Regions from separate parts of the Streptomyces sp. NPDC055287 genome, predicted to be linked through region 3. Evidence: riboswitches for the same ligand, from Rfam matches in the RefSeq annotation. Region 3 holds a riboswitch; each other region holds the start of a gene.
The links. A riboswitch is a leader RNA that binds a small molecule or an ion and turns the genes downstream of it on or off. The one in region 3 is predicted to bind cobalamin.

Region 1 (10,383 bases), on a different contig from region 3:
GCCATACGGTCCCTCTCCTTCACGGGTCGGCTCTCGGCACGCTCCTGTGCGCCGGACAGCGCCGGGCACACCTCCATGCTCGACCCGGCAGCGGTCACCCGCAGGCCGGGCAGCCTCCGCCGGTACGCATGGCGCTGCGCGCGCCGCCTCCTCGCCCCGTGACACCGTCGCGGCACACCTCCGAACGGGTGGAGTACAGGAGCCAAGCGGCACGGAAGGCGGCCTCGGTATGCGGGAAGGCGACCCGGATGGTCGCCTGAACGCACCCCCACGTGCGACAAGGAGCGATCGTGACCTCAGAGCCATCCGGCCCGAGCTACACCGTCCCCGGCATGAAAGCCCAGAACAGCAGCGAGATCATCCGGTTGCTGCAGATGCGGCTGCACGCCCTCAACGACGTGGCTCTGACTCTCAAGCACATCCACTGGAACGTCGTCGGTCCCCATTTCATCGCGGTGCACGAGATGCTGGACCCCCAGGTCGAGCAGGTGCGGTCGATGACCGACGACCTGGCCGAGCGGATCTCCACTCTCGGCGGCGAGCCCAAGGGGACGCCCGGTGCACTGGTCGCCGAGCGCCACTGGAACGACTACTCGCTCGGCCGGGCCGAAGCCCTCGGGCACCTGGGCGCCCTCGACCTCGTCTACACGTCGGTCATCGAGGAACACCGCGCGGCCATGCAGGCCACCGAGCAGTCGGACCCCGTGACGCAGGACATGCTCATCGAACAGCTCCGCGGCCTGGAGCTCTTCCAGTGGTTCGTCCGCGCCCACCTGGAGAACAGCGGTGGGCGCCTGTCCACCGCGGGCGCCTCGACGGAGACCGGCGCCGCCGCGCAGGCCGCCGAACAAGCGCGCAAACAGCCGTGACGCCCCTGGGGGGCCGCACGGCAGTGGTCACCGGCGCCGCCCGTGGTGTCGGAGCCGGTCTGGCGCGCGCACTGGCCGACCGGGGCATGCGTGTCGCACTGCTGGGCCGGGAGGAGGCAGGGCTCGCGCGCATCGCGGAGTCGCTGCCGACGGAGGCGCACTGCTGGGAAGTGGACGTCACGGACGAGCGCGCGATGGCCCGCGTGGCGGAACGGGTCGCGGACCGCTTGGGCAGCGCTTCCGTCGTCGTCGCCAACGCCGGTGTCGCCGAGGGCGGCCCCTTCGGGCTGTCCGACCCGGCGACGTGGCGCCGGGTCGTCGAGGTGAACCTCATCGGCAGCTCCATCACGGCCCGGGCTTTCCTCCCCCAGTTGCTGGCCACCCACGGCTACTACCTGCAGATCGCCTCGCTCGCGTCGATGGGCACCTCACCGCTGATGAGCGCCTACTGCGCCTCCAAGGCGGGTGTGGAGGCCTTCGCCCACGCACTGCGGGCGGAATACGCCCATGAGCGGGTCGGCGTGGGCATCGCCTACCTGAACTGGACCGACACGGACATGACGCACGACGCGGACGAGCACGCGGTACTGCGTGAACTGCGTGCTCACATGCCCGGGCCTGCGCGCAAGGTGTTCTCCGTCGAGACGGTCGCCGCCAGACTCACGCGGGCCGTCGAGCGACGCGCCGCGGCGGTGTACGTACCGTCGTGGCTGCGCTGCCTCCAGGTGGTGCGCGGCGCACTGCCGCCGGTGGTGACGTGGGTGGCGCGCAGGGAGATGCCCCGGCTCTCGGCGCGGGGCGATCTCGAGGCAACGGGCCTGCTCGGGGCCGGCGGCCGCGCCGATCTCCAGGGCGGCCGTGACGGTACGGCCTGACAGAACGTACGCCCGTACGGCCCGGAGAACGTAACGACGCGCTCCCGCCGGGCCGCTCCGGCGGACGCCCGCGCAGCCATACGCCCGCGCAGCCGGAAGCCGGCGCCGAGCCCGCCGTACGGGTCGCTCCCCGTGCCGGTGGGTCTCGGTACAGTGGAAGGAGCCGCGCCGCTTCCTCCGCCGCCGACGTTCGCCCCCTCCCGGCCGGTCCGAGCGGCGAGCGCGGACCGTCGAGCGGCGCGAGGTCGGCGCCGCGGACGCTACCCGGAGTGATCATGCGAGATGCTTTCACCAGCGACGACGACGCGCTGTTCGGCCTCGACGACCTTGTGGCGAGCACGGGAGCCGGTCCCGGTCACCGGCCGCTCTTCCGCGAGTCGGCCGAGGCCCGGCGGCTTCTCGCCGTCCGGGAGATCCACGCGGAGCCGGGAGCTGCGGCCTCGCTGCGAGGGCGGCAGATCATTGCGCTCTTCCCCGGGGCCCGCCTGGTGGAGACGGACTCGCACTGGCGTATCCCCCACTTGCACGGCAATGAGGGCAACGCTGAGCGCTGGGTGCGGGTGAAGAGCGAGACGCTGGTCCTGGGAGAGCGCAAGTCCCTCACCACTCGGCCCAACGGGCGGTCGGCCGACTGGATCGCTCCGGGCGCGTCGAACGGCTGCGCCATGGCCTGCGCCTACTGCTATGTACCGCGTCGCAAGGGGTACGCCAACCCGATCACCGTCTTCACCAACATCGACCGGATCATCGGCCACATCGGCCGCCATGTCGCCCAGCTGGGACCCAAACCGGAACCCAACCAGTGCGACCCGCACGCCTGGGTCTACGACATCGGGGAGAACGGCGACTGTTCGGTCGACGCCCTGATCAGCGACAACACCGCCGATCTGGTGCACGCCTTCCGGAAGTGGCCGACCGCCATGGCGTCCTTCGCCACCAAGTTCGTCAACCCGGATTTGCTGCACCTGGACCCCCGGGGTCGCACCCGCGTCCGCTTCTCCGTGATGCCTACGGACGACTCACGGCTGCTCGACATCCGGACCAGCCCCGTCGACCAGCGCATCGACGCGGCGGCCGACTTCTTCGACGCCGGGTACGAGGTGCACTTCAATCTCTCGCCCGTGGTCATCCGGCCGGGCTGGGAGAGCGCGTGGGCCGAGCTGCTGCGCCGTATGGACGACGTTCTGCCGTCGCGGGTCAAGGAGCAGGCGGCCGCCGAGGTCATCTTGCTGACCCACAACCGGGATCTGCACGACGTCAACCTCGCTTGGCACCCGCGGGCCGAGGACCTGCTGTGGCGCCCGGACCTCCAGCAGCCCAAGCGCTCCGAGAACGGAAGCTGGAACGTGCGCTACCGCAACGGGGAGAAGGCGGCCGCGGTGGAAACCGTGCGCCGCCTCGTCGCGGCGCACGCGCCGTGGCTGCGGATCCGCTACGCCTTCTAGCGAAGGCACGAGGCACACTGACCACATGAGCGGGAGAGGGCTGGAGAAGGACGGGACGATCGCGCGAGAAGGCGCGCTGAACCGTGTGCCGGAAGCCTTCGACCTGCTTCTCGCCCTCCGTCACGAACCCACCGAGGCCGACCGAGTGGAAGCCAAAACGATCGAACCGCGACCCGGGCCCCATGCCCGGCAATGCCGCCGTGCCGGACATGGGAGCCCTCAACACGTCTGGCTCAGGAGGAGCCGGAGGGAAGCGAGGAGCGGACCTCCCTGGCCGCGGCGACCAGGTTCTCGAGGGAGGTACGGACCTCGGGCCAGCCGCGGGTCTTCAAGCCGCAGTCGGGATTGACCCACAGCCGCTCCGGCGGGATGGCCTCCAGCCCCTTGCGGAGCAGGGCGGCCGCCTCGCCGGTACTCGGGACGCGCGGGGAGTGGATGTCGTAGACACCGGGCCCCGCCTCGCGCGGGTAGCCGGCCCTGGCGAGTTCGCCTGCCACCTGCATGTGGGAGCGGGCGGCTTCCAGGCTGATGACGTCGGCGTCGAGGTCCTCGATGGCTTGGAGGATGTCGCCGAACTCGGCGTAGCACATGTGGGTGTGGATCTGGATGTCCGGGCGCACCCCGCTGGTGGTCAGGCGGAACGCCTCAGTTGCCCAGGCCAGGTAGGCGGGGCGGTCGGCGGCGCGGAGCGGCAGGGTCTCGCGCAGGGCGGGTTCGTCCACCTGGATCACCGAAAGGCCGTTGGTTTCCAGGTCGTTCACCTCGTCGCGCAGTGCGAGGGCGACCTGGCGGGCAGTGTCGGCGAGCGGCTGGTCGTCGCGGACGAAGGACCAGGCGAGCATGGTGACCGGGCCGGTGAGCATGCCCTTGACCGGTCGGTCGGTGAGCGACTGGGCGTATCGGCTCCAGCGGACCGTCATCGGCTCGGGGCGGGAGATGTCCCCGGCGAGGACCGGCGGGCGGACGTAGCGGGTGCCGTAGGACTGGACCCAGCCGTACTGGGTGGCGAGGTACCCCGTCAGCTGCTCGGCAAAGTACTGGACCATGTCGTTGCGTTCGGGCTCGCCGTGCACGAGGACGTCGATGCCGGTCTTCTCCTGGAAGGCGACGACCTTCTGGATCTCTGTCTCGACGCGCTGCTCGTATCCGGTGGCGTCGAGGCGGCCGGCGCGCAGGGAGGCGCGGGCGGTGCGCAGTTCGGTGGTCTGCGGGAAGGAGCCGATGGTGGTGGTCGGTAGCAGGGGCAGGCGCAGGTGGGCGTGCTGGGCGGCCGCTCGCTCCGGGTAGGGCTGGGAGCGGCGGGCGTCGGCGTCGGTGACGGCTGCGGCCCGGGCGCGTACGGCGGGGGCATTCGTGAGGGCGGATCCGGCGCGGGAGGCCAGGTCGGCGCGGTTGGCCGCGAGCTGTGCGGCGATGGTGTCGGTGCCCTCGGTGAGGCCGCGGGCGAGCGTGGTGATCTCGGTGGTCTTCTGGCGGGCGAAGGCGAGCCAACGGGCGATCTGCGGGTCCACGTCGCGTTCGGCCGTCGCGTCGAGGGGGACGTGGAGCAGGGAGCAGGAGGCGGCCACGTCCACACGGTCGGCGAGGCCGAGGAGGGTGCCGAGGGTGGACAGCGACTTTTCCAGGTCGTTGATCCAGACGTTGCGGCCGTCGACGACGCCTGCGACGAGGCGTTTGCCGGGCAGGCCGCCGACGGCGGCGAGGTCGTCGAGGTTCGCGGCGGCGGGCCCGGTGAAGTCGAGGGCGAGGCCGTCGACGGGGGCCTTGGCCAGGACGGGGAGTGCTTCGCCGAGCCGGTCGAAGTAGGAGGCGACGAGGAGCTTGGGCCGGTCGGTGAGCGCGCCCAGGTCCCGGTAGGCGCGGGCGGCGGCGTTCAGCTCGGCCGGTGTGCGGTCCTGGACGAGCGCGGGCTCATCCAGCTGGACCCACTCGGCACCGGCGGCCCGCAGGTCGGCCAGTACCTCGGCGTACACCGGCAGCAGCCGGTCGAGAAGGGTCAGTGGCTGGAAGTCCGCCGCGACGCCGGGCGCGGGTTTGGCGAGCAGCAGGTAGGTGACCGGTCCGACGAGGACAGAGCGTGCGGTGTGGCCGAGGCTGAGGGCCTCGGCCAGTTCGGTGACCTGCTGGGTGGAGTCGGCGCAGAAGACGGTGTCGGGGCCGAGTTCGGGGACCAGGTAGTGGTAGTTGGTGTCGAACCACTTGGTCATCTCCAGCGGCGCGACGTCCTGGGTGCCGCGAGCCATGGCGAAGTAGCCGTCGAGCGGGTCTTCATGGGCGTGGGCGCGGTGGCGGGCAGGGATGGCGCCGACCATGACGGTGGTGTCCAGGACGTGGTCGTAGTACGAGAAGTCGCCGGTCGGCACTTCGTCGAGGCCGGCGTCGGCCAGCTGCTGCCAGTTGGTGCGGCGCAGACCGGCAGCGGTCTCCCGTAGGGCGTCGGCGGTGATGCGGCCGTTCCAGTACCCCTCGATGGCCTTCTTCAGTTCCCGGTTGGGTCCTTGGCGGGGGTAGCCGTACACGGTGGCCCTGGCTGCTGCGGCTGCGGGCTTGGCTGTCACGGAACTCTCCTTCGCGAGTGTCTCTCCGAGAGACCCCGGGGACGGTTCGTAGGACGCGAAGGGATGGCAGACCGGGCGGACCGCGTCGCTGTGTCGATGCGTGTGCACGCCTGATATGTACGCCGACCCGCCCACGAGGTCACCGAGATCTCCGCGCGCGTTCGCGCACGGGCAGTGGCAGGTCTTCGGACTCGCGGGCCCATCTGCCAGGGGCAGACACCTACTGGCCGTCGCTTCCCAGACCCGGCCGGGTCCAGTGCGTATGACGGCGGTCGTTCCCGCTCACCGCTGCGGGGCAGTCCCGGATTCCCACCGGGTTCCCTCTTGCGACGCGCCTGCCTGGCGGACAGGGCGAACCAGCTGCACCTGCCAACCTAGGCGCTGGGCTCAACTCCGGTGCTGCACTGTTCACATGTCGGACGGTGAGATGTGACACTCGCCCGGTTCCCGGCGCCCTCGCGAACGGAAAACGCGGCAGGGCGCGGAGCGACCTCAGTCCTCGCTCCGCGCCCGCCTCCACAGCAGCCCGGGCCCCTCGGCCCCGGCGGCAACCAGGGCCCCTCAGCCCCGGTCGTACGGGTGGAATCCCCGCCCGGTCTTCCGTCCGAGCAGTCCTGCCTCGACCATGCGCTGCAGCAGCGGCGGCGGAGCGTACAGCGGTTCCTTGAATTCGTCGTACAGCGACTGGGCGATGGCGGCGACGGTGTCGAGGCCGATGAGGTCGGCGAGCCTGAGCGGGCCCATGGGGTGGGCGCAGCCGAGTTCCATGCCCGCGTCCACGTCTGCTGCGGTGGCGAAGCCGGACTCGGCCATGCGGACCGCCGAGAGGAGGTACGGGATGAGCAGGGCGTTGACGACGAAGCCGGCCCGGTCCTGGGAGCGGATCGGGGTCTTGCCGAGGGTGTCGCGGGCGAACTCCTCGATGGCTGTGACCGTCTCGGGCGCGGTGTGGAGGGAAGCCACTACTTCCACCAGGGGCAGGACAGGCACCGGGTTGAAGAAATGCAGGCCCAGGACGCGGTCCGCACGGTGGGTGGCCATGCCCAGGCGCATGACCGGGATCGACGACGTGTTGGTGGCGAGGATCGCCTCCGGGTCCTCGACGACCTTGTCGAGGGCGGCGAAGATCTCGGTCTTCGCGTCCGTGTTCTCGACGACGGCCTCGACGACGAGCTGTCGGTCGGCCAGGTCGTCGAGGCTGCCCGTGAAGACGATCCGGTCAAGGGCATCCTCGGCGGAGGTACGGTCGAGTTTGCCGCGCTGGACAGCGCGTTCGAGGGAGACCGCCACACGTTCCCGCGCTGCGCGCGCCGCCGTGGCATCCGCCTCGCAGACGACCGTGTCGAGCCCGGCACGGGCGCAGATCTCGGCGATCCCGGCCCCCATCTGTCCACCGCCGACGACGCCCACGCGCTGGATACCGGTGGTGGTCATGCCTGCTCCGTTCCGCGCCGCACGAGGTGGCGGGCGTAGGCGTCGGTGGTGAAGAACTCGGGCAGGTCGGGGCCGAGAGCGGTGCGTACGAAGATCTCGCGGGCCTGGGTGACGAGCGCCGCCGGGTCCTCCTCGGCCAGGGCGGCCGTCTCGTCGTCGAGGATCCTGGTCACCGTGTCGCGGTCCACGGCGCCGTGGCGCAGCCACTGCCAGACCTGGCAGCGGGCGATCTCGGCGGTGGCCGCGTCCTCCATCAGTCCGTACAGGGCGACCGCGCCGTGGCCGCGCAGCCAGGCGTCGAAGTAGCGCAGTGCGACGGCGATGTCGGAGCGCACGCCTTCCTCGGTGGGCGGGGCACTGATGCGGCGTACCGACAGCAGGTCGGAGGCCCGGACGTCGACGTCGTCGCGGGTGCGTTCGATCTGGTGCGGCCGGTCGCCGAGTACGCCGTCGAAGACCTGGCGGCAGACGGGGACGAGGCCGGGATGGGCCACCCACGAGCCGTCGAAGCCGTGCTCGGCCTCGCGTTCCTTGTCGAGCCGGACCTTGGCGAGGGCCGCTTCGTTGGCCTGTGGGTCCTTGCTGGGGACGTGGGCCGCCATGCCGCCGATGGCGTGGGCGCCGCGCTGGTGGCAGGTGCGCACCAGCAGTTCGGTGTAGGCGCGCATGAAGGGGGCGGTCATGGTCACCTTGGCACGGTCGGGCAGCAGAAAGTCGGTGCGGTGGCCGAACGTCTTGATCAGGCTGAAGAGGTAGTCCCAGCGGCCGGCGTTGAGGCCGGAGCTGTGTTCGCGGAGCTCGTAGAGGATCTCCTCCATCTCGAAGGCGGCGGTGATCGTTTCGATGAGGACGGTGGCGCGGATGGTGCCGCGGGGGATGCCGAGCAGTTCCTGTGCGAGGACGAAGATGTCGTTCCACAGGCGGGCTTCGTGGTGGTTCTCGAGCTTGGGGAGGTAGAAGTACGGGCCGTGGCCGGCGTCGATCTGGCGCTGGGCGCAGTGGAAGAAGTACAGGCCGAAGTCGACGAGGGAGGCGGGGACGGGGTGGCCGTCGAGCTCCAGGTGCTCCTCGACGAGGTGCCAGCCGCGTGGACGGACCACGATGGTCGCAAGCCGGTCACCGAGCAGGTATTCCTTGCCCTCGGGGGAGGTGAAGTCGAGGCGGCGCTGACAAGCATCGAGCAGGTTCAGCTGGCCGCCGACGATGTTGTCCCAGGTGGGTGCGGTGGCGTCCTCGAAGTCGGCCATCCACACCGACGCGCCGGAGTTGAGGGCGTTGATGGTCATCCGGCGCTCGGGCGGGCCGGTGATCTCCACTCGGCGGTCGGTCAGCCCGGGGGCGGGCGGCGCGACGCGCCAGTCGGGATCGTCGCGGACGGGTGAGGTGGCGCGGGAGAAGTCCAGTGGCCTGCCTGAGATCAGGTGGGCCGACAGGCGCCGCCGCTCTTTGAAGAGGTCCAGACGCCTGTCCGCGAAAGCCGCGGCCAGACGTCCGATGAAGTCCAGGGCCTCGGGGGTGAGGATCTCCTCGTAGCGGTCAGCCGGCGCCCCGAGGACCTGGACACGGTGGGTCAGTGCGTGGGTGGACAAGCGGGTCTCCTGAGGGGGAGGGGCGAGGGCCGGACGAGACGGTCGTCCGGCCTCACCGGAACTCGGGCCGACGAGCGGGCTGGTCAGGGAGTGCTCAGTGGAACTGCTCTTCCTCGGTGGAGCCGGACAGTGCCGTGGTCGAGGAGGCCGGGTTGACGGCGGTGGAGACCAGGTCGAAGTAGCCTGTGCCTACCTCGCGCTGGTGCTTGACCGCGGTGAAGCCCTGCGCCTGCGCGGCGAACTCGCGCTCCTGGAGGTCGACATAGGCGGTCATGCCGTGCTCGGCATAGCCGCGTGCGAGGTCGAACATGCCGTGGTTGAGAGCGTGGAAACCGGCCAGGGTGATGAACTGGAAGCGGTAGCCCATGGCGCCCAGCTCGCGCTGGAACTTGGCGATCTGGTCGTCGTCCAGCGCGGCCTTCCAGTTGAAGGACGGCGAGCAGTTGTACGCCAGCATCTGGTCCGGGTGCTCGGCGTGGATCGCCTCGGCGAACTCCCGCGCCTGGGCCAGGTCCGGGGTGCCGGTCTCCACCCAGGTCAGATCGGCGTACGGGGCGTAGGCCAGGCCGCGCGCGATGACCGGGGCCATGCCGTTCTGGACGCGGTAGAAGCCCTCCGCGGTGCGTTCGCCCGTGACGAACTGGGCGTCGCGCTCGTCGACGTCGCTGGTCAGCAGGCTCGCGGCGAGCGCGTCCGTACGGGCGACGATCAGGGTCGGCACATCGGCGATGTCGGCGGCGAGCCGGGCGGCGTTGAGGGTGCGGATGTGCTGGGCGGTGGGGACGAGGACCTTACCGCCCAGGTGGCCGCACTTCTTCTCCGAGGCGAGCTGGTCCTCGTAGTGGATGCCGGCGGCGCCCGCGGCGATCATCGCCTTGGTCAGCTCGAAGGCGTTGAGCGGGCCGCCGAATCCGGCCTCGGCGTCGGCGACGATCGGCGCCAGCCAGTCCGTGGTGTCCGTCCCGCCCTCGGCGGTGGCGATCTGGTCGGCGCGCAGCAGCGCGTTGTTGATCCGGCGCACCACCTGTGGCACGGAGTTGACCGGGTAGAGGCTCTGGTCGGGGTAGGTGTGACCGGCCTGGTTGGCATCGGCGGCGACCTGCCAGCCGGAGAGATAGACAGCCTGCAGCCCGGCCTTCACCTGCTGCACGGCCTGGCCGCCGGTCAGCGCGCCCAGCGCGTGGATGTAGTCCCGCTCATGCAGCTGGCGCCACAGCCGCTCGGCGCCGCGCCTGGCGAGCGTGTGCTCTTCGCGGATGCTGCCGGACAGCCGCACAACGTCCTCGGCGCTGTAGGTGCGCTCGATGCCGTTCCAGCGGGGGTCCGTGGCCCACCGTCGGGCCAGCTCCTGTGCCGCCTTCTGTGTTCCTGCCTGCGCCATGGCCGTCTCCTGAGGGGAATCGAATCCGAAGATCGTCTGTGAAGAGTGCGAAGGTGCTTCCGCTTCGCTTGGTGCGCGGCCCGCCGTGCCCTCACTCGGGAGCGAAGGTGAGCAATGTTGACGAGCCGCCGGGACGAAACTGCCGGGATCGCCGACGTCAGGGCATGAAATCGTGCCCGGGGGTTCCGTTCCGGTCGCCGGGTCCGGCGGGCCGCACTACGACTCTGGCAGT
Region 2 (10,383 bases), on a different contig from region 3:
ACGCGCCAGCTCGGCGAGGACGGCGCCGGTACGGCGGGCCGGGTTGAGCGCGCTCCCCGGGTGCTGGGGCATGTAGGCGATGACACGCCCGGGCAGCGAAGCGGCCTGTGCGGTCACCCCGGCCGCGTCCACGGCCGTGACGCCGTCGGCGGTGACCCGGCCGCTCAGCCGCACTCCCGGCCCCGCCTCGCCCAGCAGGGAAAGGGCGGCGGTCGTCTTGCCGCTGCCGGACGGGCCGACGAGCGCGGTCACGCGCCCCTCGTACAGGTCGAAGTCGACCGCGTCGAGGAGCACCGCCTCCCCGGCGCGTGCGGTCAGTCCTCGGACGGTGACGAGCGGGGTCATCGGACGGCCTCCTGCGTACGTCGGCGGGAGCGGCCCAGCAGGCGGTCGGCGACCAGGTTGAGCCCCACGGTGAACATGACGAGCATCGCGGCGGGCGCAAGCACCGCCCACGGCTGGAGCAGCAGTCCCTCACTGCCGCGCGAGATGCTCACCGCCCAGTCGGGCGCGGTCGGGTCCAGCCCGAGCCCCAGGAAGTTGGCCGAACCCACCAGGAAGACGGCGAGGGTGATGCGGGTGCCGATGTCGGCGGCGACCGGGGTGATGACGGAGCGGGCGATGTGGTCGAGCTGGATGCGGATCCGGGACTCGCCCTGGAGACGCAGGGCCTCGGTGACGGGGCTGCTCGCCGCGTCCAGCGCCGCCGCCCTCACGAGCCGCGCCACCGGCGGGACGTTGACGGCCGCGACCGCGAGGGCGATGGCCAGGGGGGAGCCGCGCCAGCCGACCGCGATCACGCTGATCACCAGCAGGGTCGGCAGCGGCAGCAGCACGTCGAGGGGGCGGATGAGCAGCTCGTCCGCCCACCGGCGGCGTGCCGAGGCCGCCAGCAGACCCACGATCCCCCCGACGAGGTAGGCGATCGCGACCGCGCCGAGCGCCATGCCCAGCGCGCTGCGCCCCCCGTGCAGCAGGAGAGCCAGTACGTCCCGGCCCAGCCCGTCGGTCCCGAGGGGGTGTTGGGCATCGCTTGTGGCGTACGGGGCGGACACCCCGGAGGCGGGCGCGTCGGCGAAGAGCGGCCCGAGGACGGCGACACCCAGGGGCAGCGCGAGGAGCACGGTACCCAGCGGCGCCGCCGGCAGGGTGATCCTGCCGTACCCCGGCCGAGAGCCAGGTCGCTTCAGAACCTTCACCGAAGGACCTCCGTCCGTGGTACGAGGCGATGGGAGAGCAGGTCGGCGGCGAGGCTGAACAGCAGGGCCGCTGCCGCGACCACCAGGGCCAGGCCCTGCACGGTGGGTACGTCCCGCGCCTCCACCGCCCGCACCAGGGCGGTGGCGACGCCGGGGATGGCGAAGACCGCCTCGACGATCAGTACGCCGCCGACCAGGTTGTCGCCGACGCGGGCCAGTTCCTGGATGCCGGGAACCGCCGCGTTCGGCAGGACGTGGCGCAGCAGCAGCGCCCGGCGCGGCACGCCCAGGCGGCGGGCCTGGGCGACGTAACCGGCCTGGAGCACCATCACCATGCCCGCCCGAACCTGCCGGGAGAGCAGGCAGATCATGCGGGCGGCCACCACGGTGACCGGCAGGACGAGCAGCGCCGGCTGTACGAGCAGGTCCGCCGCACCGACGCCGACCCAGGTGGCGGGCAGCCACCCGAGCTTGAGCGACAGCCCGGTCACGAGCAGCAAGGCCAGCACGAAGTCCGGTACGGCGTTGAGCGCCAGGGTCGCCGAGGTCACGACCCGGTCCAGGCGGCCGCCCTCGCGCAGGCCGCAGGCGATGCCGAGGGTGACGGCGAGCGGAACCACCACGGCGAGCGTGACCGCCGCGAGCACCAGCGTGGTGCCGACCGTCTCGGTCAGGATGTCCAGCACCGGGCCGCCGCTCACCAGCGACGTGCCCAGATCACCGGTGAGGATCCCCGAAGCCCAGTCGGTGAACCGTTCCAGCGGCGGCCGGTCCAGTTGGAGCTGCTCGCGCAGCGCCTCCACCTGCTCGGCGCCGGCGTCCTCGTTGTTGCGGACATCGGCCGCGTCGCCCGGCAGCAGTGAGGTCAGCAGGAAGACCAGCACGGCGAGCAGGGCGATTTGGACCACACCGAGCGCGAGGCGCTGGCAGGCGTACCGGCGCATCGTCAGGCCAGCCACACTTTGTCGAAGCGAGCCGAGCCCAGGGTGTTGGGCGGAGCCGCCTCCATGCCCCGGACCCGCGACGAGACACCGTTCAGCCAGTCCGGGTGGCCCCAGATCAGAAGGCCGCCCTCGTCGTGGACGGTGCGCTGCAACTGGCCGTACAGCTTGCCGCGTTCACCCGCGTCGGTCGTGGACTGGGCCTTGGCGAAGGTGGCGTCGAAGTCCTTGCGGCGCCAGCCGGAGGCGTTGAACGCCGACTTCGTGAGCAGCCGGTCGTTGATGTAGTTGGGGATCGTCATCGCGCCGGAGCGGTGACTGCCCATCACGCCCTTGGCGAGCTGGTCCTTGAAGTACGTCTCCGACGCACCGGTGGTGACCTTCACCCGCAGGCCGGCGTCGGCGGCCTGCTCGGCGAAGAGGGTCGCCGCCTCCACGAAGCCGGTGGCCACCGAGGAGGTGTAGATCGACAGGGTCTTGTTCAGCACGCCGGCCTTCTTCAGCAGCGAGCGCGCCTCCTCGACGTCCCGCGTACGCTGCGGGATGTCCTCGGGGTAGTACTGGTACCCCTTGCCGAACATGTCGTTGCCGACCACGCCCTGGCCTGCCAGGACGACCTGCACGAGCTTCTCGCGGTCGGCGAGCAGCTTGAACGCCCGTGTGACGTCGGGGTTGTTGAAGGGCTCCTGGTCACACTTCATCACGATGGCGTGGGCCGTGCTGCCCTTCGCCGCCAGGATCCGCACCGACTTGTCGGCCTGTACGGTCCGGGCGAAGGTCGGGGTCATCTCGTAGCCGAACTCCGCCTCCCCGGCCCGCAGGGCGTTGCCCCGGGCGTCGGTGTCGGCGGACAGGATCCTCAGCTCGTCGACGTACGCGCCGCCGTCCCAGTGGTCGTCGAACCGTTCGGCGACGAAGGCGCGCCCGGCCCGGAAGGACTTCAGCGTGAACGCCCCGGTCCCCACGGGCTTGGCCGTGTCGGCGTAACGGGAGCTGACGACGGCTGTGCCCAGCGTGCCGAGCAGGGCGGGGAACTCGGCGCTGGGCTGCTTCAGCGCGACCTCCACGACGTTCTTCCCGGCGCTCCGGCTCTTCTTGAGGTCGATGACGGAGAGCAGGCTCTGCCCGTAGTGCGTTATCGCCTTCGGGTCGAGGATGCGGCCGAAGGTGAATAGCACGTCCTCGGGAGTCAGCGGCTTCCCGTCGTGGAACAGCGCGTCGCGCAGGGTGAACCGCCACACCGTCGCGTCGTTGTTGGACTCCCACTTCCGGGCAAGGCGGGGCACCGGCGCCATGGTGGCGTCCAGGTCCACGAGCCGGTCGAAGAGGGCCTTGGTGCGGGCCATGTCGATAGCGAGGGCCTCCGCGTGCGGATCGATGGTCTCCTGCTCGCCGCCGCCGGGGAACAGCGCCCGGAATCGGCCACCGCGCTGCGGCTTCGCCTTGTCGCCCGCCGCCGGGCCGCCGCTGCCGCTACCGGAGCCGCACCCGGTGAGCACCAGGGCGCCGGCGGCGGCACCGGTGAGGGCGAGGAATTCTCGGCGGTTGTGAAAGATCGACATGCTGCTCCCAGAGGATCACGTGGAGTGGACCCCCGCACCGCGGCCGCGCAGGACGGTGGGCGGACGGGTGGGGGGCGTGAGCAGCATCGACTATTTGAAAATGATTGTCAACATCGTCTGATGATCCGTCGACCGTGTGATCATCCGTCGACGCCTGTGGTGGCTTGCGCAAGCCCAGTCGTACTCCGTACGCGTGTACGCGAGTCAGGGATTCCGGGGCGAACCCGGAACTGACGCGCAGGGTGAGGGTGACGGGCGTGGCAGCAAGGCCACTGGGCCGGACTGACGGCCCGGGAAGGCGCCTCGCCCGGATGACCCCGAGTCCGAAGACCTGCTGGCATGTTCCGTACGAACGGCCCCCGCGCATGGGCCCTCGACGGGCATTGCCGTGCCGACGCGCCCCACACCTTCGTTCGCCCTGCTCGCGTGCGGAGCCCTCCTGTTGACCGGGTGCGGCTCCTTCGCCGGGTCCCCTTCGCGGTGTTCACCAGGCCATGCGCGGCATCGCCCGACTCCCCAACCTCGCCCTCACCGGATCACTCACCACCCGTACGGGACAACCTCTAGGGTGAACTTATGGATCTCCAGGCCGAGCTCATCGACCAACCGTATGACGTCTACCAGCGCCTGCGCGAAAGGGCGCCGGTGCATCGGATCACGGGGACAGACGGCAACCCCGCCTGGCTCATCACACGGTACGACGACGTACGCACGGCCCTGGCAGATTCACGACTCTCCCTGGATAAGAGGCATGCGGCCGAAGGGAGTTACCGAGGGCTGTCCCTGCCCCCGGCCCTCGATGCCAACCTGCTCAACATGGACCCCCCCGACCACACTCGCATCCGCGGTCTAGTAGCCCGCGCCTTCACCGCGCGCCGCGTCGAGCAGCTCCGCTTGCCGATACGAGAGACTGCCGACGGACTCCTCGACGCCCTTGGACCGCACGGAACCACGGACCTCATCGCTTCCTACGCTGCACCTCTGCCGATCATCGTGATCTGCGACCTCCTGGGCGTCCCCGAGGAGCACCGTCGGGACTTCCGTGCCTGGACTGACGCTCTCGTCGTCCCGGATCCGGCCCGCCCGCAGGCTGCCAAGGAAGCCGTAGCGGCCATGCTCGGCTTTTTCCTCGAGCTGGTCGCGCACAAGCGCCGGCGCCCCGGTGCCGACTTGCTCTCCGATTTGATCGCAGTGCGTGATGCGGACGGCGACCGCCTCAGCGAGGACGAGTTGCTCTCACTCGCGTTCCTCATCCTATTCGCCGGCTACGAGAACACAGTCCAGCTCATCGGCAACACGGTGTTCACGCTCCTGCGCCACGCGGATCAGCTCGACATGCTGCGGAAGGATCCGTCCCAGCTGCGTATGGCCGTCGAGGAAGCCGTCCGCTACGAAGGACCTGTCCTGCTCGCCATCCGACGCTTCCCGACCGCAGATGTGACCATTGGAGGCGTCACCATCCCCGCCGGCGAGACGGTCCTGCTGTCCCTGTCCTCAGCCAACCGCGACCCGGACCGCTTCTCCAACCCGGACCTTTTCGACCTCCACCGCGACACCACAGGCCACGTCGCCCTCGGCCATGGCATCCACTGCTGCCTGGGCGCACCATTGGCCCGAGCGGAAACGGAGATCGCCCTGGCCGCACTCCTCGACCACTTCGAGACGCTCGCCCTTGCCGACGCGAACCCTTGCTGGCGCCCCTCCTTGAGAGCGCGGGGACTTACGGAGCTGCCGGTGCGGTACGGGCGAGCAGGCGTCTCCTCCTGAGCTTGGGCTCTCGCGCGTGCCGCCGAGCCGGCCCACGAACGGCGCGGGCCGCATGCAATCGCATGCGGCCCGCGTGCGCCACGTCGCCCCCCATGAGCCGGGGGCGCGGTCCGTCGCTGAACTTTGACCTTACTTGTCTGCTCCTGGTCACGCATGGAAGGCGCTAGAAGCCATCCACGCCCAGTTCGGTAATGCCTGCGTAGAGCCAGCTCCACACCATGCCGCTGTGCGTCTTCGGATCGAACAGCCCCGGGGCCAGCTCATCCATCTCATCCAGAAACACTTGCGCCACTGCCTCCTGGTCCTTCTCCACCGGATAGGGGTGCCAGCAGGCGTTGCTGTAGCGGTAGACGGCCTCAAGAATGCGAGTGAAGACATCGAGGTCCGGTGCGAGCGACACCAGCACCCGGTCCGTCGGCCCGTCCAGTCGGCTCCAGATGTGCACGGACCCGTCGTGGCGGTGCAGGTACAGCTCGCCGTAGTCGCACGCGCCGAAGGTGATCAGGTCCGCAGCGGCCACACCACTGGGCAGGCCGCCCTCGGGCAGGGCGCCGTCGGCCGGCGGTCGCATGGCGTCGGCAGAATGGGCTTGAAACTCGGCCCCGTGGCACACCCACCACTCGGGCAAGCCGATGTCCCGCAAGTGCCTTCTACTTCCCGGGTGCTCGAGCCCCCCGGGCAGTTCACTCTCGGGTACGCGAACCACGTGCCGCTCCCCAAAGGCGTCATCGACCCGGGCCGCGCTGAGCGGACCCGTCGGCCGCCGCTGCACCGGTTCGGGGCCGGGCCGTGGCTGTTCCGAGGACGTGGGGTCGATCCCGCCGCGCGGCCAGTCCCGTAGCACCTCTGCGTCTGTCTCGAGCACTGCTATGCCGTGCGTACTCTCGACGAGATGGCGGGTCCTGCCGCCCTCGGCGGCGAACGCGACGGCGCCTTCCCAGCTCTCCGGTGCGCTCAGTTCCCAGTTGTTCAACTGGGGCGCATCAAGCACCTCCGGGGACCGGGGCGCTTGTGCCGGTGTTCCTTCGTCCCGGACCTTCACCCTCCGGCCCGTCTCCGCATCGAGCCAAAGCGGGCCGCGCTGGTCGACCACCTCGACGAGCTTCCGCCCCTCGTGCAGGCGGCGGTGGACCTGGTAGTAGTCGCCATTCAGGCTCGGGTGGGCCATGAACCAATTGGCGGGCCGCCACCACGCCCACACTGTTCGCCACGGCATCCCCGACTCGGCCGTCGCGATCCGCTCGGCGTACCCCTCGTGGCCGGTCGCCTTCGCCGCGAAGTGCAGCCAGGAGGCGAACTCGGCGGGCTCCACGTCCGCGTCACCGAAGATCGCTTCGGCCTGCAAGAAGACCTCTCGCCCCACGCTCTCCGCGCCATTCGCAGCGGCGATGTGGTCGCGCACCGCCGCGCGATCAGCGGCCAACAGCCGTGCGGGCTCAGCCAGTATGTCGTCAAGCTGCTCACTCATGCGGCCATCCTGTCACCCACCGCCGACACTCATCACGTGGGAGCGGCGGCTCGCGGCGGTGCATGACGCTATGGCCCTGCGCGGCCCGGGCAGGGCCACCTACAGGCCGCCGGGGATCGGACCGGTTCGAGGATGGACTCCTGCATTTTCGCGAAGCGGAGTGGTGACGAAAGCAGACTCCCAGTCTGGGATCCGGTCCAAACCACCCACAGCAGCGATCCTGCCCAGGCGCACCTCTGCAGGGAATCCCCCTGCCCGTTCGCGGGGTCCCCACCCGCGTAAGGCCGTAGCGCCGCAGGGCAGCGAATTTCGTCGCTGGCTCAGAGCAGTTACAAGCGAGCGGGGCAGGGGGCCCCGGGCGGGGTGAAGGGGATGGGGCCGGCCGGATTCGAACCGGTGTCCGCCCACATGCGGTGAAGGCGCGACAACTCCGCCGCGACAACGAATCCGTTGAGCATCCGCCACCCCACCCACCGAGCCAGGCCCCAACGGGTCGAAGAGCTCCTTGACACTCGGGCCGTCGCCGAGGCCGGGTGGCGTCGGTTTCAGCTGTGCGTCGACTGCGTGGAAAGCGACGCATCGACACTCTGACGCCCGGCTTCCCGCTGTGCCCTGTTCCCGCATGCCGGGGGCGGGGCCGCTGCCGTGCGCACTCCGCCCGTCGGGCGGACGAACATCCCGGCCTTGCCTGCCCACACCAGCATGCCCCCCGATTCAGCCGCCCGACGGCCGCCAACGGCTTCTGCCGCGCCCCGGGTCGCGGTGCTTGCCCCGACCCAGGCCACCAGCAGCCCGTCGTCATCCAGTTCGATGACAACGTCGACGTCGCCGAACTCGGCGAGCTTGGCCAGCGCGTCGTTACGGCCGCCGGGGCAGCCGAGATTCTCCTCCAACTCGATGACACAGACCTCACCCGGCAGCGGCAGCGCCGTGCAGCCGGGCAGCACCGCGTCATTGCCGACGATCACAATCCGCGCCAGGGCAACGTCCCGCATGGCCACCGACTCCAGCAGCGCACCGACCTCTTCAGGCCGGTGGTCCGTGGTCACGATCGCGAAACCCCCACAGCAGGCACTTTCCATCATCGTGGCCGACGGTGTCCGCGAGCGTACCGGTTCACCACCGTTTCCCCACGCGTCCATGCCTCGTTCGAAGGAGCACCCGATGCCGCCCGTGACCCGCCTCCTACTGGGCGACTTCGTCCAGGGGGCGATGATCACGTCGGGACTGGGTCTGATACCGGACCTGCTGCCAGAGCCGCTGCGAGTTCGAAGCGGTCCGGACTTGCGTCGAGCGTGAAGCGGCCGAAGAAGCCGACCTGCAGATCGATGAAGAGGACCTGCACCTGGTGCACATCGTTCACCTTCCCGACGCCGGCAGTAGGCAGCGGCCCTTGCAGGTGTTCTTTGCTGCGACGCGTTGAACGGGCGAGCCCGAGCTGCGGGAGCCCGACCGCTGCACCGAGTGGCACTGGTGGCCGATGAGCGCCCTCCTCGACCAGCTGGTCGAGTACCCCCGGACAGCCCTGGAGGGCATCACTCGAGGCAACGCATACACGCGGATGGCTGGCAGTCGTGAGGCCCGCGCCCCGTGCCGACGGCGCCAGGACCGCCGAGTCCTATTGGGACCCGGTGAGGCGAGCCGGCCACCGCTACCGCCGCTTCGACCAGAACGAAGCCGAGCATCTGTGCCAGCAGGCCGGCCCGGGCCGCGGGCCACCGGCGCTCGACGCCGAATGCGGCGGGGGAGACCTCGCACAGCACCTTGATGGCCTCGGGTTCCAAGTCACCGGAGTCGACTGCGCCCCGGCCGCTCTGGCCACTGGCCGACTTCGCTCCCCACACCTCGACCTGCGCCAGATGGACTTCGAGCCCGACGATCTGTCGCTGCTGCCGCATACGGCCTGCGCGCTCGCGACCTGCCGACTGGTCTACCGGTGGTACCCGACAGGCCGGCCTTCCTCGCTCGCGTACGCCACCTCTGACGTGGCGGGCCTCCTCTGACGCCCTGGTGCCCAGTCGCTGGCTGAGGAGGACGGGCGTCTGCCCCGCCGCTCACGGCTCCCGGGCCGTAACAGGGCTGACGCCGGTGTCCTCATCGTGCGGCACAGTCCTTGGTGCGGGGTAGGCGAGGTGTATGAGCCGGGACTGCTCCCGCCGCATGTGCATGACGGCAGCGAGGACGTAACCCAAGAGCTGGACGAGGGCCGCAAGGGTCATCATCGTGGCCGCGAGGACCGCAGTGGGCAGCCGCGGAACCGTTCCTGTGCGGAGAAAGTCGATGACGACAGGGGCACCGAGAATGATCGCGACCAATGCGATCAGGCCCGCGATAGTTGAGTGAAAGAGCGAGGGCCGTTCGCGGCGAGCGAGGTTGAGGATGAGGCCCAGGATGCGCCAGCCGTCGCGGTATGTGCGGAGCTTACTTTCGCTTCCGGCCGGGCGGCCCTTGTAGTCGACCGCGATCTCTGCCGTGGGGAGCCGGAGGCTGAGCGCGTGGACCGTCATCTCGGTCTCGATCTCGAATTCGCGGGAGAGGGCGGGGAAGGACTTGACGAAGCGCCGGGAGAAAACGCGGTAACCGCTGAGCATGTCGGTCACATCGCGCCCGAAAAGCGTCTGCACGGCCCAGGTGAACAGCTTGTTCCCGGTGGAGTGTCCGGCACGGTAGGCGTCACCGTCGGACTGGTGGCGGGTGCCGACGACTTGATCGTATGGTCCACTGAACAACAGGTTGACCATCTCACGGGCACGAGCGGCGTCGTACGTGTCGTCACCGTCGATGACGAGCATGGCGTCGGCGTCGAGATCGGCGAAGGCTCGCCGCACGACGTTGCCCTTGCCTTTGTGCGGTTCTTCCCGGATGATCGCGCCCGCCTCGCGGGCGACTGTCACGGTGCGGTCGGTCGAGTTGTTGTCGTAGACGTAGATGTCGGCCTCAGGAAGCGCCGCCCTCAGATCACGCACCACCTTGCCCACGGCCGCTTCCTCGTTGTGGCACGGTACGACGCAGGCGATGGTCGGGCGCACGGGCTCTCCTCGGATGCATGGGCTCCTGTCCATGTTGCGCTAGCAAGATGTTCAGACATGTACGGGCGCGCCGCGATCTGACCCTTATTCTCGCTCTTGTGCTGTTTTTTGTGTCTTTGACTCTGCGCATGCGCGATGCCATCAGCGGCATCTGGCGCGAAGTCGCCAAGTTCGGGACCGTCGGCGTTCTCGCCTTCGTATTGGACAATGGTGGCTACACACTGCTGGTCTTCGGGCTTCCGGGGGTTGGCGGTGGCCCGATGCGGGGCGCGGCCGTACAGGCATCGGTGCTGGCTGCGGTCGTCGCGACACTCTTCAGCTGGGTCGCGAACCGCTACTGGACTTATCGGGAGCGGCATCGCAAGAATGTGGTCGGCGAGCTCGTTTTGTTCACCCTCGTGAACCTCGTGGGTGTCG
Region 3 (10,383 bases):
CCTGGATGCCGGCGTGGCGGGATTCCAGGTCCGTGAAGAGGTCGGCGAGGGTGTCGCCGTTGCCCTGGACGGCCTTGGCGCCGTCCGTGTAGGTGCGGAGGATGGTCGGGATGCGGACCTCGATGGCCATGGCTTTCGACTCCTGTCAGGAGGGTGGCGTGAAAGGCGCGCGGCAGTTCGTCCCCCGCGCAGGGGTAAGCGTGTGCGTGTGCTGGATGACCCGCGGCTCAGGCCGTAGCCGTACAGATTGCGCTGGCGAGCCGGCACAGGTCGACGTGCAGGCGCGCCACGAGCAGCACAGTGCTCGGCGTCGTCTCACTCACGTCGTGGGGAACCATGCGGTCATCGTATAGATTCCCGGGCCACATGCCGGTATGTGATCTCACATCGTGGTCTAAAAACGTTCGTTCCGTGGACAGAGTGCTGGCCCGGGGAGGTAGACGACGGTCGGCGCGCCGGTCGTCGGATGAACGCTGACCTCGGCGGACACCCCGTACACGGTGTGCAGGAGGTCGGCCGTCAGGACTTCCTTCGGGGTGCCGGATGCGACGACGCGGCCGCCGTCCAGGACGTGGACGCGGTCGCAGTAGTACGCCGCGAGGTTGAGGTCGTGCAGGGCGAGCAGGTTGGTTGTGCCCAGGTCGCGCACCAGACCGAGGATCTCCAGCTGGTATCGGATGTCCAGGTGGTTGGTCGGCTCGTCGAGTACGACGAGGGACGGCTGCTGGACGAGGGCGCGGGCCATCAGGGCCCGCTGTCGTTCGCCGCCCGACAGGGACGGGAAGCCGCGCGCCGCGAGGTCCGCGATGCCGACGCGGGCAAGGGCCTCCCGTACGAGAGAGTCGTCGGCGGCCGTGTCCTGTTCCCAGAAGCGCTTGTGCGGGGAGCGGCCCATGGCGACGACCTCGCGGACGGTCAGTTCGAAGCCCGCCGCGCCGCTGTCCTGCGGCACGGTCGCGATGCGCCGGGCGCGGGTCCTGGGGCTCATGGCGTGCAGGTCGTCGCCGTCGAGGAGAACGCGGCCGTGGGTGGGGCGCAGGGTTCCGTACACGCAGCGCAGGAGGGTCGTCTTGCCGCTGCCGTTGGGGCCGATCAGGCCGACGGTCTCGCCGTCGGCGGCCATCAGGGTGACGTCGTCGACGAGGTGGCGGCCTCCGGCGCCGTACGAGAGGCCTTCCACGGTCAGGGTGGTCATGCGGGGGCTCCTTCGGTCGCTCCGCCGCGGCGGCGCAGCATCCACAGGAAGAACGGGCCGCCGGTGAGGGCGGTGAGTACGCCGACGGGGATGTCCTGGGGTGCGGCGACCGTACGGGCGGCCAGGTCGGCCAGGACCAGGAAGACCGCGCCGCCGAGCGCGGCGACGGGGAGCAGCCTGCGGTGTCCGGCGCCGACGGCCATGCGGGCGGCGTGCGGGACCATCAGGCCGACGAAGCCGATCGCGCCGCTGAAGGCGACGAGTACGCCGGTGAGCAGCGAGGCGACGACGAAGACGGCGGCGCGGAAGCGGCCGGTGTCGAGGCCGAGGACGGTGGCGCCCTCCTCCCCCACCAGGAGGAGGTCGAGCGGCCGGGCGAGGGTGATGAGCAGGGCGGTTCCGGCTGCCAGGACGGTCGCGGGGAGCGCGAGCATGTCCCAGCGGGCGCTGCCGAGTCCGCCGAGGGTCCAGTAGAGGATTTCCTTGAGGTGGTCGGCGCGGGCCGAGGTGACCATCAGCAGGCTGGTCAGGGCGGACAGGATGTACGAAACGGCCACTCCGGCGAGGACGAGGCGTCCGGTGGTCATGGCGCCGCCGCCGCGCGCGAGCCCGTACACGAGGACGAGCGAGCCGAGCGCGCCCGCGAAGGCGGCGAGCGGGACGGTGACGGTGGTGGCCAGGCCGGCCCCGAGGCCGAGGACGATGACGCCGACCGCGCCGACCGACGCGCCGGAGGAGACGCCGAGGAGGAAGGGGTCGGCGAGCTGGTTGCGTACGAGGGCCTGGAGGACGGTGCCGATGACGGCGAGCCCGGCGCCGACGACGGCGCCGAGCAGGACGCGGGGCAGGCGTACGTCGAGGACGATCGTGCGGTACGGGCCCGCGTCGGCGGCGCCGGTGACGATCTCCAGCACCTGGGGGGCGGGGATGCGTACGGAACCGAGGGCGAGCCCCGCGACCGCCGCCGCTGCGAGCAGGGCGGTGAGCACGGCGACGAGCAGGGTGTAGCGCAGCCGCCCGCGGGCGGCGGGGGTCTCGCAGCTCACGGCCGCCCGCTACTTCTCGAGCTCGGGGTGGAGTTGGCGCGCGAGGGTGTCGACGGCGGCAGGTGCGCGGACGCCGAGGACCATGTCGGACAGGGGCAGGACGGCGAAGCGCTTGTTCTTGACGGCGGGGACGTCGGCGAGGGCCGGGTCTTCGAGGAGGCGCCGCTTCTTCTGGGCGACGGTGGTGGCGCCGTAGTCGAGGATGACGATGGCCTCGGGCCTGCGGTCGACGACGGTTTCCCACGAGGCGTCGGCGAAGGGCTTGGGGAGGTCGGCGAAGACGTTCCTGCCGCCCGCGCGCTTGACCATCTCGTGGCCGATGCCCGCGCCGCCGATGGTGGAGGCGGTCTTGTCACCGCCGTCGTAGACGAAGACGGAGACGGGGTCGACGTCCGCCAGCTTCTTCTCGGTGGCGGTGTTTCCGGCCTTGGCGGAGTCGATCCAGCGCTCGGCGCGGCCGGCGACGCCGAACGTGCGGCCGATCTCGCGGATCTCCTGGTAGAGGGCGCCCATCGACGTCTTGCCGTCGGCGCAGTACTCGGTGTTCAGGCGGGAGTTGATGCCGGACTTCTTCAGCGTCTCGCGGCTGCGGCCGTCGCCGGCGGAGAAGGCGGAGGCGTAACCGCCGTACACGAAGTCGGGGTTGGCGGCGAGCAGCTTCTCGTACGAGGGGTACTCCTTGGCCAGCACGGGGGTGGCCTTGTACTGCTTCTCGTACTCGGGGAGCACCTTGTCGTCGAGGTAGGCGGTCCCGACGAGGGACTTGGCGAGGCCGAGCTCCAGCATCACCTCGGTGACGTGCTGGTTCATGGTGACGACGCGGGTGGGTGGGGCCTTGTAGGTCGTCTTCACACCGCAGTTGGTGACGGTGTACGGGAAGCCGGGGGCCGCTGTCTTCGCTGCGGCGGCGCCGGGCTTGTCTCCGGTCGCGGTGCAGGCGGTGAGGGGGAGCAGGGCGGCGGCTGTGGCTATGAGCGCGCGGCGCGTGGGGCGAGTACGGCAGGACACAGTGGTGCCTCCTCCGGGGGATTTCCTCGTCCCCTGGTCGGTGGTACGGAGGGCGGCAGGTCAGTTCCTGGCTTCCAGGCGTTGGCGACAGCGTCGTCGGCCTGGTCACAGTGGCGGGACCGTGCCGGATTCGCACCGGCTTCCTGGGTCCTGCCGCCCGGGTCGCGCACATTCTGTCACTGTGTCCCGCGTCGTGATCATTCAGGCCGGGCGGCGTTCTGGATGGTCTCGACGAAGTCGCCGCGTTCGTACCCGGGCACGAAGTGCTCCAGTACGCCGGCCTTCACGTTGCCGAAGGTGGTGTCCGGCTCGGGGGCGATGCCTTCGGTGAAGGCGACGAGGATGCGCTTCTTGCTTTCGGGGTGACCCCTTCGGCGTACGCCGCGCGCGCTTTCGCAGTACGGCTGCGGCCGACGGCGGTTACGCCTCGACCTTGACCTCTTCCTCGGTGATCACTCCGTCCACGATGCGGAACGAGCGGAACTGGAAGGGGCCCGCGTCGTCCGTGTCGGCGGTGGAGACCAGGACGTAGTGCGCGCCGGGTTCGTTCGCGTAACTGATGTCCGTGCGGGACGGGTAGGCCTCGGTCGCCGTGTGCGAGTGGTAGATGATCACGGGCTCTTCGTCGCGGTCGTCCATGTCGCGGTAGAGCTTGAGCAGGTCCGAGGAGTCGAACTCGTAGAACGTGGGCGAGCGGGCGGCGTTCAGCATCGGGACGAAGCGCTCGGGGCGCCCGGACCCGGCCGGGCCGGCGACCACGCCGCAGGCCTCGTCGGGGTGGTCGGCGCGTGCGTGCGCGACGATCTGGTCGTAGAGGGCCTGGGAAAGGGTCAGCATGGGCCCCAGGATAAGCAAAGGGCCCCGCCCGTACCGGTGGATGGTACGGGCGGGACCACATGCTGGACTCGGACGAGCCCGGAGTGGATCAGGCCTTCGGCGGGACGCTCTGCGATGCCGACGGCGTCCGCTTCTTCAGCACCAGCCACGACACGCCGAGCAGCAGCGCCCACAGCGGCGCGCAGTACAGCGAGATCCGCGCGTCCTTGTCGATGCCCATCATCACGATGACCATGCCGATGAAGAGCAGTGCGAACCAGCTCGTGTACGGCGCTCCCGGCGCCCGGAAGGCGGACTGCGGCAGCTCGCCGCGGTCGGCCTTGGCGCGGTAGCGGATCTGGCTGACCAGGATCATGATCCAGGCCCACATGCCGGAGATGGTCGCGAAGGAGACGACGTAGTTGAACGCCTCGCCCGGCCACTGGTAGTTGATCCACACGCCGACCAGCATCAGGCCGGCGGAGAAGGACGTGCCCACGAGGGGCAGGCCGTTCTTGGTCAGCTTGGTGAAGAACTTCGGGCCCTGGCCGTTGAGCGCGAGGTCGCGCAGCATGCGGCCGGTGGAGTACATGCCCGAGTTGCAGGAGGACAGGGCGGCGGTGAGGACCACGAAGTTGACGATGGCCGCGCCGACGCCGAGGCCCATCTTCTCGAACGCCGCAACGAACGGCGAGACGCCCGGCTGGAAGTGGGTCCACGGGACGACCGAAAGGATCATGATCAGCGCGCCGACGTAGAAGACGGCGATGCGCCACGGGACGGTGTTGATGGCCTTGGGCAGGACCGTCTTCGGGTCCTTGGCCTCGCCCGCGGTGACGCCGACCAGCTCGACGGCGAGGAAGGCGAACATGACCAGCTGGAGGGTCATGAGGGTCTGGCCGATGCCGTTGGGGAAGAAGCCGCCCTGGTCCCAGAGCATGGTCACCGACGCGGTGTCGCCGGCGTCGGAGAAGCCGAGGGTGAGGATGCCGGCGCAGATCAGGATCATGCCGACGATCGCGGTCACCTTGATCATCGAGAACCAGAACTCCAGCTCGCCGAAGAGCTTCACGGAGATCAGGTTCACGCAGAAGAGGAGGACCGTGAAGATCAGGGCGAAGACCCACTGCGGCTGATCGGTCCAGCCGTCCGTGCCCTTGGTCCAGTACTGCATGTACTCCGAGGCCGCGGTGACCTCGGTGATGCCGGTGACGACCCAGAAGAGCCAGTACGTCCAGCCGGTCACGAAGCCCGCGAAGGGGCCGACGAACTCGCGGGCGTACTCCGAGAAGGAGCCGGAGACCGGGCGGTACATGAGGAGCTCGCCGAGCGCCCGCATGATGAAGAAGATGACGAGGCCGGCCATGGCGTAGGCCAGGATCAGGCTGGGGCCGGCGATGGAGATGCCCTTGCCCGCGCCGAGGAAGAGGCCGGTGCCGATGGCGCCGCCGATCGCGATCATCTGGATCTGACGGGCCCCGAGTCCGCGCTGGTAACCCTCGCCGGATGTCGTGCCTTCGGCCTCACTGCCGTCGTGCTGCTTGTCGACCTGCACTGAGGTCATGGTGTGTCGCGCCTTTCTCCATGCCGATCCGGCCTTGAACGGCTCGGATCGACTGTGACGATCCTTTGAGGGGCTCGGCCCCCGGATGTGGAATGGAGTTGCGTGCCGGGGTCAGCCGGCGTCAGCGCCCCCGGGGACAGGGGTGGCGTCCCAGGGCGGTCGTGAAGATTTATCACGCTCGCAACAGTGATCCACTGCGCCCAATGTGGCGCACACCACTGGAAAAATGGGACAAACAACGCCCGGGGCGGCAAAGGGGCCCCGGGCGTTAATGCGATCGTTATCCGGATTTGAGTGTCCGTTGAGCGAACAGCGTGATCGATATGTCCGGACAGGTCAGGGCATAGTCAGGGCATAAGCGTTTCGACGAGGCTCTCCTGGAGCGCGCCGAGCCACAGGTACGCCATCACCATCGGCTTGCGCGGGTCGGAGTCCGGCAGCCGGTAGAGCTCCCCGTTCTCGTCCTCGTCCGTGACCTCGAGACGCGTGCCGATGGTCAGCCGCAGATCGTTGAGCGTGCCGAGCCAGCGCTTGCACTCACCGTCCGCGAGCTTGAGTACGGCGCCACCCTCACCGGCGGTGGCCAGCACGTCGAGGCTGCGCACGACGGCGAGCGCGTCCTCGCGCTTGCGCTCGCGCAGGTCGTTCTCGGTGAAGCGCCGGAACTCGGCCGAGTTGGCGCGCACCTCCCGCTCGTGCGCGTCCTCGGGGTCGGCCTGCGGATCGCCGTACGCGTCGGGGAAGAGCCGGGCGAGCGCGGGGTCGGACGGCGCCTCGCTGGGGCCCTGCGCGAACAGCGCTGCCAGCGGGTCCTCGCCCGCCGCCTGCTGCTCACCGGGTCCGAACAGTTCGAGCAGCTGTACGGCCAGGCTGCGCAGGATCGAGATCTCGACCTCGTCGAGCGCGACGGCCGCGCCGCCGCCGGGGATTCCCTCGAAGAGCCCGGCCATCAGCCGCGGTCCTGCGTGAGCGTCGCCCAGAGTCCGTAGCCGTGCATCGCCTGCACGTCACGCTCCATCTCCTCGCGGCTGCCGCTGGAGACGACCGCGCGGCCCTTGTGGTGGACGTCCATCATCAGCTTGTGCGCCTTGTCCTTGGAGTAGCCGAAGTACGCCTGGAAGACATACGCGACATAACTCATGAGATTGACGGGGTCGTTGTGGACCAGCGTCACCCAGGGGACGTCGGGTTCGGGGACGGCGGAGGTTTCCTCGGCCAATTCCGGGCGTTCGATCTCTGCGGGAGCCGTACTCACTTGTCCCATGGTGCCACCGGTGACGCGCCGTCGCACAAACGGCCACGTAGAAATCGTCACTCTGACGAGATTGGGGGTAGCATCCTTGCCATGAACACTGCGGACCTTGGGCTGCCGGTGGATGTGCCGTCGACAGCGCTCTTCACCGACCAGTACGAGTTCACGATGCTGCAGGCCGCCCTCAGGGCCGGCACCGCCGACCGGCGCTCCGTCTTCGAGGTCTTCACCCGCAGGCTGCCCGAGGGGCGCCGGTACGGCGTCGTGGCGGGTACCGGGCGGGTCCTGGACGCCGTGGAGAACTTCCGGTTCGACTCGGGAGTACTGGGCTTCCTGCGGGAGCACGCGATCGTCGACGAACCGACGCTGGAGTGGCTCGCCTCGTACCGCTTCACGGGCGACATCTGGGGCTACCCCGAGGGCGAGGTCTACTTCCCGGGCTCGCCCATCCTGCGCGTCGAGGGCAGCTTCGCCGAGTGCGTGCTGCTGGAGACCGTGATCCTGTCGATCCTCAACCACGACTCGGCCATCGCGGCCGCCGCCTCCCGGATGGCCGCCGCCGCGGGCGGCCGGCCGCTGATCGAGATGGGCGCCCGGCGTACGCACGAACTGTCCGCCGTCGCCTCGTCCCGCGCCGCGTACGTCGGCGGCTTCACCTCCACCTCGGACCTCGCGGCCGGCTTCCGCTACGGCATCCCCACCGTCGGCACCAGCGCGCACGCCTTCACCCTGCTGCACGACAACGAGCGCGACGCCTTTCAGGCGCAGGTCGCCTCGCTGGGGAGCGGTACGACGCTCCTGGTCGACACCTACGACGTCGCCGAGGCCGTCCGTACCGCCGTCGACGTGGCCGGGACGGACCTGGGCGCGGTCCGCATCGACTCGGGCGACCTGCTGCTGGTAGCGCACCGGGTGCGCCAGCAGCTGGACGAGCTGGGGGCCACCCGTACGAGGATCGTGGTGACCAGCGATCTCGACGAGTACGCCATCGCCTCGCTGGCGGCGGCTCCGGTGGACGCGTACGGCGTGGGCACACAGCTGGTCACCGGGAGCGGGCACCCCACCTGCTCCATGGTCTACAAGCTGGTCGCCAGGGCCGAATCGGCGGACCCGGCGGCGCCGCTCCTGTCGGTGGCAAAGAGGTCGACGGGCGGGAAGACGTCGATCGGCGGCCGCAAGTGGGCGGCGCGGCGCGCGGACGCGTACGGCGTGGCGGAGGCCGAGGTCGTCGGCACCGGGCCCGTACCGCCCGAGCTGGCCGGCCGGCAGCTTCAGGTGGAGCTGGTCAAGGGCGGCGAGGTCGTGGCGCGCGAGCCGCTGGACGACGTGCGCGAGAGGCACGTGGCGGCGCGCGAGGCCCTGCCGATGTCCGCGGTGCAGCTGTCGCGGGGCGAGCCCGTCATCCCCACCGAGTACGCATGAACGCAAGGTGAGCGGGCAGCGGCAAGCCAGAGGGCGGGCACCGAGGGTGACGTCGGCCCCCTAGCAGCCAAAGGCCCCCTGCCGCAAGGCCGTTGGAGTCTCTACTCTCGAACCATTGCCCGGACAACCGCATACGCACCGCCGCCGCCGAATCCCCACCGAAGGGCCCCCGCCATGCACCGCGCCTTGATCGTCGTGGACGTTCAGAACGACTTCTGCGAGGGCGGCAGCCTCGCGGTGGCGGGCGGCGCCGATGTCGCCGCAGCCGTCACCGAGCTGATCGGCGACGCCCCGGCCGGGTACCGCCACGTCGTCGCCACCCGCGACCACCACGTCGACCCGGGCGACCACTTCTCCGCCAGCCCGGACTACGTCCACTCCTGGCCGGTGCACTGCGTCGCCGGTACGGAAGGAGTGGGCTTCCATCCGAACTTCGCCCCGGCCGTCGCCTCGGGCGCCATCGCCGCGGTGTTCGACAAGGGCGCCCATTCGGCGGCGTACAGCGGCTTCGAGGGCACCGACGAGAACGATGTCGGGCTGGCCGACTGGCTGCGGGCGCGGGGCGTCACCGAGGTCGACGTCGTCGGCATCGCCACAGACCACTGCGTGCGGGCGACGGCCCTGGACGCGGTCCGTGAGGGCTTCACCACCCACGTGCTGCTCGACCTGACGGCGGGCGTCTCCGAGGCGACGACTGAGCGGGCGCTGGAGGAGATGCGCGAGGCGGGCGTGGAGCTGTCGGGGAAGCCGGTGGTCTAGCCGGGGCCCCGGCGCCCCCCACGCGCCCTCACGCCGGGCGTACGGGTCTGAGCAGGGCGCGTATGGGGTGCCAGAGCTCCACGGCCGTCTTCCCCGGCGCGGTGCGCCACAGCAGGCCGTCCGGGTGGTGCAGAACCGCGGTGATCTCGTCCGGGGTCGGCGGGTGGGCGTTGCCCCGCAGGTAGACCGCCCGCAGGCCGAGGTTGCGCAGCCGCGTCAGGGCGCGGGCCCGGTTCACGGAGTGGACCAGGACGCGGACCTTGTGGCCGTCGCCCGACGGGCTGGGCAGCGTGAGAGCGACGACCACGCTGCCGCCGGGCAACCGTACGAAACCTCCACCGGACATGCCGATCAATCCCCCATAAGACGTCGTGTCAACAAGAGCTGGTCAAGAGGCATCTAAACGTGATCGGCCGCCGCCCGCTAGAGGGCGACGGCCGATCATGCTCTGACCTGCGGTGTTACGAATTACTTGGTCGAGGGACCGACCTTCACGGTGATCGTCGAGCCGCTCTTGGGCTCACTGACGATCGAGATCTTGGTGTTGGTGTCAGGGACATCCACACCACCGGTCGGGTTCTCCTTGTACCAGTACGTCCCCTTGCGGTCGTCGAAGACCGAGACGCCCTTCTGCGACGCCAGCTTCAGCGGCACGTTCGCGTTGTGCAGCGTGAAGCGGTCGGTGCGGTACTTGCTGAAGGACGAGTCGAAGCTCTGGATCTTGTTCCGAAGCAGCTTGCCGTCCGCCCACTTCAGCGGCTTGGCGTGCGCGTCGACCGGAAGGATCAGGCCCTTGCCCGGGTGGGCGCTGGTGTTGTTGTCCTTCTGCGAGGTGTCCCACAGCCAGATCATCAGGCCGTTCTGGTACGGGTAGTGCTCGACCCAGCTCGGCCGGGTGGAGGCGAACCCGAAGTTGTACGGGCCGACCTTGAGGGTCTTGTCGTACGACACGTACTGGCGGTTCTCGGCCAGGTAGTACTGCTCGTACTCCTTGGTGAAGGACTCACCGATGCGCGAGAAACCCTTCGCGGTCCAGCCGTTGTCGTCGCCCTCGGCATTGTCCGTGAACACCGGCTGCCCGTCGGCGGTCACCGTGATCGCGTCCGCCGCGAAGCCCTTGCCGCCCGCGCCGCCGTCCGTCTGGTAGCGGAAGCGGAGGTCGACCTTCTTGCCGGCGTACGCGTCCAGCGGGAAGGCGAGCTTCTTGTACGCGCCGCCCACGCCGGTCAGACCCGGCTTGTCGGCGGCGTCGCGCGGGAGCGCCTTGCCGTCAGAGGTCCCGTCGAGAGCGCTCCAGGTACTGCCGCCATCGGTCGAGACC

Region 1: another riboswitch for cobalamin. It lies ahead of metE (5-methyltetrahydropteroyltriglutamate--homocysteine S-methyltransferase); the one in region 3 lies ahead of ACWIHY_RS12860 (ABC transporter substrate-binding protein).
Region 2: another riboswitch for cobalamin. It lies ahead of ACWIHY_RS23460 (cytochrome P450 family protein); the one in region 3 lies ahead of ACWIHY_RS12860 (ABC transporter substrate-binding protein).

The regions. Positions count from the first base shown of each region.
Region 1 covers NZ_JBSHNE010000023.1:25,832-36,214, reverse strand. Annotated here, with positions in the region: gene ACWIHY_RS28075 (DUF2945 domain-containing protein) at 1-5, opposite strand, end outside; gene ACWIHY_RS28070 (Dps family protein) at 291-869, shown strand; gene ACWIHY_RS28065 (SDR family oxidoreductase) at 866-1,744, shown strand; gene ACWIHY_RS28060 (spore photoproduct lyase family protein) at 2,020-3,189, shown strand; gene metE (5-methyltetrahydropteroyltriglutamate--homocysteine S-methyltransferase) at 3,423-5,747, opposite strand; cobalamin riboswitch at 5,907-6,124, opposite strand; gene ACWIHY_RS28050 (3-hydroxybutyryl-CoA dehydrogenase) at 6,309-7,181, opposite strand; gene aceB (malate synthase A) at 7,178-8,770, opposite strand; gene aceA (isocitrate lyase) at 8,865-10,151, opposite strand.
Region 2 covers NZ_JBSHNE010000015.1:70,259-80,641, forward strand. Annotated here, with positions in the region: gene ACWIHY_RS23440 (ABC transporter ATP-binding protein) at 1-345, opposite strand, end outside; gene ACWIHY_RS23445 (ABC transporter permease) at 342-1,199, opposite strand; gene ACWIHY_RS23450 (ABC transporter permease) at 1,196-2,158, opposite strand; gene ACWIHY_RS23455 (ABC transporter substrate-binding protein) at 2,146-3,702, opposite strand; cobalamin riboswitch at 3,861-4,055, shown strand; gene ACWIHY_RS23460 (cytochrome P450 family protein) at 4,279-5,469, shown strand; gene ACWIHY_RS23465 (SUKH-4 family immunity protein) at 5,633-6,871, opposite strand; partial or broken gene ACWIHY_RS23470 (glycosyltransferase family 2 protein) at 7,720-8,019, opposite strand; gene ACWIHY_RS23475 (hypothetical protein) at 8,154-8,291, opposite strand; gene ACWIHY_RS23480 (class I SAM-dependent methyltransferase) at 8,512-8,940, shown strand; gene ACWIHY_RS23485 (glycosyltransferase family 2 protein) at 8,992-9,966, opposite strand; gene ACWIHY_RS23490 (GtrA family protein) at 10,095-10,383, shown strand, end outside.
Region 3 covers NZ_JBSHNE010000006.1:227,799-238,181, forward strand. Annotated here, with positions in the region: gene ACWIHY_RS12840 (MoaD/ThiS family protein) at 1-130, opposite strand, end outside; gene ACWIHY_RS12845 (putative leader peptide) at 228-338, opposite strand; gene ACWIHY_RS12850 (ABC transporter ATP-binding protein) at 395-1,195, opposite strand; gene ACWIHY_RS12855 (FecCD family ABC transporter permease) at 1,192-2,241, opposite strand; gene ACWIHY_RS12860 (ABC transporter substrate-binding protein) at 2,251-3,249, opposite strand; cobalamin riboswitch at 3,291-3,418, opposite strand; partial or broken gene ACWIHY_RS12865 (diguanylate cyclase) at 3,447-3,605, opposite strand; gene ACWIHY_RS12870 (Mov34/MPN/PAD-1 family protein) at 3,670-4,086, opposite strand; gene ACWIHY_RS12875 (amino acid permease) at 4,175-5,629, opposite strand; gene ACWIHY_RS12880 (DUF2017 domain-containing protein) at 5,977-6,579, opposite strand; gene clpS (ATP-dependent Clp protease adapter ClpS) at 6,579-6,893, opposite strand; gene ACWIHY_RS12890 (nicotinate phosphoribosyltransferase) at 6,975-8,303, shown strand; gene ACWIHY_RS12895 (isochorismatase family protein) at 8,478-9,062, shown strand; gene ACWIHY_RS12900 (hypothetical protein) at 9,091-9,408, opposite strand; gene ACWIHY_RS12905 (immune inhibitor A domain-containing protein) at 9,531-10,383, opposite strand, start outside.